DNA from 2 places in the Desulfotomaculum defluvii genome. Region 2 is predicted to be linked to the other one. Evidence: a T-box and tRNA genes for the amino acid it is inferred to sense, from the RefSeq annotation. Region 2 holds a T-box; the other holds one or more tRNA genes.
The links. A T-box is a leader RNA that pairs with one kind of tRNA and senses whether it is charged. The one in region 2 lies ahead of metG (methionine--tRNA ligase), so its partner is inferred to be a tRNA-Met.
Positions count from the first base shown of each region.

Region 1: it has a tRNA-Met gene. The T-box ahead of metG (methionine--tRNA ligase) is inferred to sense a tRNA for this amino acid. The anticodon was not compared.

Region 1 is NZ_BAAHYV010000008.1:32,944-35,411, forward strand. Features, by position in the region: gene ACYQ03_RS15400 (hypothetical protein) at 1-298, shown strand, start outside; gene ACYQ03_RS15405 (ferritin-like domain-containing protein) at 342-905, opposite strand; tRNA gene ACYQ03_RS15410 (tRNA-Met) at 1,015-1,090, opposite strand; gene ACYQ03_RS15415 (polysulfide reductase NrfD family protein) at 1,464-2,468, opposite strand, start outside.
Region 2 is NZ_BAAHYV010000004.1:95,797-98,264, forward strand. Features, by position in the region: gene rsmI (16S rRNA (cytidine(1402)-2'-O)-methyltransferase) at 1-228, shown strand, start outside; gene ACYQ03_RS02195 (AbrB/MazE/SpoVT family DNA-binding domain-containing protein) at 501-761, opposite strand; T-box leader at 939-1,182, shown strand; gene metG (methionine--tRNA ligase) at 1,243-2,468, shown strand, end outside.

The sequences.
Region 1 (2,468 bases), on a different contig from region 2:
AGTTCAAGAGAATATAAACCTAAAAAAACAACTTCAAGAACAACAGCAACTGTTGGAATCAAAAAGCACAGTACTTCCAACAGTTGCTGTATCAACCCCGGTACAAAAACACTTAGGCAATGAGCTTCTATCATACCAAATACAAAAGGGAGATAATTTTGCCACCATTTCTATGAAGTTTTATAAAACTGAAGCCTATGCTAAGCAATTAGCCAAACTAAACGATATTCCTATGCCCTTGCAAATTGGTCAACCAGTGATGGTTCCCCGGCAACCATTAAAAACCTGGCAGAAATAGTGCAGATGTCCCTAGAGCTGAAGGTTTACAGCTAGAATTATAGCTACTTAATGCCTGGACAATACTTCTGCCCATAGCTGATAAAGAGTTGGAGGTGGTGTTGTTCGTCCATGATGATCCTTTCTAACAATTCCTTAATATAAGGGTCATCGATGAGTTGTTGATGCAGCCGATAAGTTTGAATTGCTGTTTTTTCTGCAGCAATATCTGCAGCTAGTCTATCACATATGCTTTGACCATAATAGACATAGGAGGCATTCCAATATACCACTTGATTATTGGTAAGTGTACGGTATTCTGGGTTTACCCCTAGTAATTTAATGGTTTCTGCAAGTAGTTCTAGGTGATACATTTCAATAATGGAGATACATTCCTCTAGTTGAGCTATATCTTGATATTTATCTTCAAAGGTTAAATAGTGGTAAAGATATTGGTTAATTGCCGTCATTTCACTGACAACCCCTGCATAATCCTCTAGAAGAAGCATGGCATAAAAATGATTTGGACGAACCACACGGGGTTCTGGATATGGATTAGGTAATGCACACCAGCGGTTTATATGCTCCTCTGTGGTGGTTATGGATTGTTGTTTTTGATCATCGGACATCTATACCCCTCCTTTGTTCCAATATATCGAGAGAAGAAGACGCCTATGATAGGTAATAATTGTAAGATCTAAAACAAAAAACTCTGCCACAAGGCAGAGTTTTTTTACTTGGTTGCGGGAGAGGGACTTGAACCCTCGACCTTCGGGTTATGAGCCCGACGAGCTACCAACTGCTCTATCCCGCGACAGCTTATTTATTATATCATTGAATATTTGTAGCGTCAAGCAAGCAAAATAATACTTATGAAGTAGCTAAATTGCACCATTATGCAGACATAACTGAGTTGTCCTGTTTTATAACATTGTTAGTTATTGAAACAAGACTTAGGAAGTAACTGTAATTAAATAATACATAATTCGCTATTTTATGCCTAATATTGACAATTTAGCAGTTGAATTATTGGCATATATCTTGCTTTAAAAAGAGAATAGAGAAAAGAAAACTCGACTGTGAGTCGAGTTAAAGAGAAAAACAATGCAGGCACTTTTTAAAATTATTAAAAGAAGGGCGGAGGTCTCTACGAGTCCTGCGCCCTTCTTTCCAGCAAATATCAGGTGTTAGGCAGTATGACCGTGGTGATTATCATGTTCAAGTATTTTGAAGTTTTCGACGATAAAGCAGTAAGCTAATACACCCATGGCCACTAAACCTGCACTAACAATGAATTCCCAGATAGAAGGAATATAAGACACACCGGTGGAACGCATCATACCAATGATAACAACGTTCATGCGATTCAGGACGACACCGCAACTTACCAGTAAGCCAAAGGTAAAAAGGCCTTTACGTGTGGCACTAAATCCGCTAAAACAAATAATAATTGGTACAATGATGCCAAAAATTATTTCAATCAAAAACATATTGGCTTCAAAGGTACCTGAGAACATTAAACCAAATACACCACGACTGACCAAATCATAGATTTTCAGGATCAGGTAGACAATCATAACATAACCTGAAATTCTAATTAATTTGCGTAGAACAGGAATAGGAACCCAGTGATCGTAAGCCTTTCCGGCTAGGGTGGTTTCCACACAAATCATTGCAGGCCCGACAAAGAAAGAGGACAGCAAGAAGAAAAAGAAGATAATGGGTGACCACCACAGAGGATAAAGCTTATCAACCATTAGTAAGTACAAACCACCCAGAGAAGATTGGTGCAGAGTGGGGAAAATAATACCGATAATCATTAAAACAGGCAAAGCTTTCTTGAAAATGTTGTGAAACTGGGTACCGATGCGCTCAGTGGCAATTTCACCAAATTCCAAGATTTGTACTGTAGTATAACAGGATACACACCAGAAAACTTCAAACAGTACCGAAGAGTGACCCCAGGATACAAAGGGACGCCAAAAGTTAAACCATTGGCCGATGTCTAGGAACAGACCAGCCATTACCAACAAATAACCAAGCAAAGAAGTTAGCATAGCACTACGGGCGATAGGGTGGAAATAATCCTTATGTAGAACGTGTACGATAAGGGCAGTACCATAACCACCACCAGCCAAAGCAACACCACAGAGAACGTCAAAGCCGATCCAGAGTCCCCAGGGCCATTCGTC
Region 2 (2,468 bases):
TATGATAATAACCACCCCCGCGGGGAGATTTGTTTGATTGTGGAGGGACTAACGAAGGAAGACCTGAGTCAAGAGGTGGAGGATCAATGGTCTGATACCTCCATTGCTGAACACCTAGAAGCGCTGATACAGCAGGGGTATTCTAAGAAGGAAGCAATTAAACAGGTAGCTCAATTAAGGGGTCTACCAAAGAGAGAAGTATATGCAGTGGCACATGGGGGGCTTTAGGTTATTCCTTTGGGGTCTAGCTATTAGCCATTAGTCCTTAGACGTTAGCTTTTTTAACTATCAATAACTAAAGTTAACGGCTAGGGAAAAATATTCTGGCAATTCCGGTGGGCTTAATGGAAGAAATTTTAAAATTAATTCTTAATAAAATTGACAATATCGATAGTCGGTTAGATCAAATAGTAATCGACTAGATGATGTAGATAGTAGACTGGATTGTATAGATTAATAATCAAATAAAATCGAGAGGCTACTGGCCTCTCGATTTTGCACTATACAACTTCCTTATTAACACTTTCCCCCATAGCAATAATGCATTCATGACATACCATTTTACCTTTGTAATGGGTAACATCTGAAGCATTACCACAGAATACACAAGCCGGCTCGTATTTGCGCAAAATAATTTTCTCGTTGTCTGCGTAAATTTCTAGGGCATCTTTTTCGTCTATGCCCAGTGTACGGCGCAATTCGATGGGGATAACTACCCTTCCCAGCTCGTCCACTTTACGAACAATACCTGTGGATTTCATTCCGCTCTCCCTCCCTATTATGCAATCGACACGATACCAGAATTTACTACAACTAATCATACCAGTAGTAACCGGAATAGTCAATATTTTACTTTTATTTTTGTAATTTTATGGTATAAAAATTAAAGTTTTAGGGAAAACTTGACATGTAAAATTATGTTTTATAAAATCGTTTTAGTAAAAGCGATGATAGGGATGAGTAAATCGAGGCTACCCTTAAAGAGAGTGGGGAAAGGTGAAAGCCCGCAGGGTAAGAACGATTGAACATGGCCTTGGAGCTGCTGGTTCGAATGGATTTTCCTGTTAGGGCTGGTCGGGGAAGCGCCGTTAATGCTAATTAGTGCATATGCACTTACTAAGGCTGTCACTCAAGGTGGCAGTAAACTAGGGTGGTACCGCGGGTAATAACCTCGCCCCTGCAAGGGAGCGAGGTTTTTATTTTATATGCTGTGTGCCATGAGCCATGGGACTAAATAATAAAATGAGAAGGGATGTTATTAAATTGGCCAATTTTTACATTACTACACCAATATATTATCCCAGCGACAACTTACATATCGGTCATGCCTACACCACTGTTGCTGCAGATGCCATTGCCCGTTACAAGAGGCTAACTGGTTATGATGTATGGTTTTTAACTGGTTCGGATGAACATGGACAAAAAATTGAACGGGCTGCCAAGGCCAAAGGTCAAACGCCTAAAGAGTATGTAGATCATATTGTGGCAGGATTTAAAAGGCTCTGGCAAAGGTTGGATGTAAGTTATAGCGACTTTATTCGAACTACTGATGAGCGTCACCGCAAAGTGGTAGAAAAGTTTTTTCAACAACTTTATGATCAAGGAGATATCTATAAATCCGAATATGAGGGCTGGTACTGTACACCCTGTGAAACTTTCTTTACGGAATTTCAGTTGGCAGAGGGAAAATGTCCTGACTGTCAGAGGGAAGTAGAGAAGGTCCGGGAAGAAAGTTACTTTTTCCGTCAGTCCAAATATGCCGATCGTTGGTTAAAGTTCATTGAAGAAAACCCAGATTTTATTCAACCTGTTTCCCGTCGTAACGAAATGGTAAGTTTTGTAAAACAAGGCTTAGAAGACCTTTGTGTATCAAGAACCACATTTGACTGGGGTATTCAAGTTCCCTTTGATCCAAAACATGTTGTCTATGTTTGGGTAGATGCCCTGACAAATTATATTTCGGCTTTGGGCTATGATACAGATAATGACAGCCTTTACCAAAAATATTGGCCTGCGGATATTCATTTGGTGGGTAAGGACATTGTTCGCTTTCATACTATTATTTGGCCAATTATGCTAATGGCCTTAGATTTACCCTTGCCAAAGAAAGTAATTGGGCATGGATGGTTGCTATTGGATAGCGGCAAAATGTCTAAATCTAAGGGGAATGTAGTAGATCCCCATGTGTTAATTGATAAGTATGGTGTAGATGCAGTGCGTTATTTCCTACTGAGGGAACTTCCCTTTGGTTCTGATGGCTTATATTCTGAGGAAGCTATGGTAAAACGTATCAATACAGATCTAGCCAATGATTACGGCAACCTATTATCCCGTTCTGCTACCATGATGGAAAAATACCAACAGGGTGTATTACAAATGCCCGGAGCCCCAGAGGGGCCTGATGCTGAACTAATCGATTTAGCCACAGCTACACCCAAACTTGTAGAAGAATATATGGAGAAGAGCGA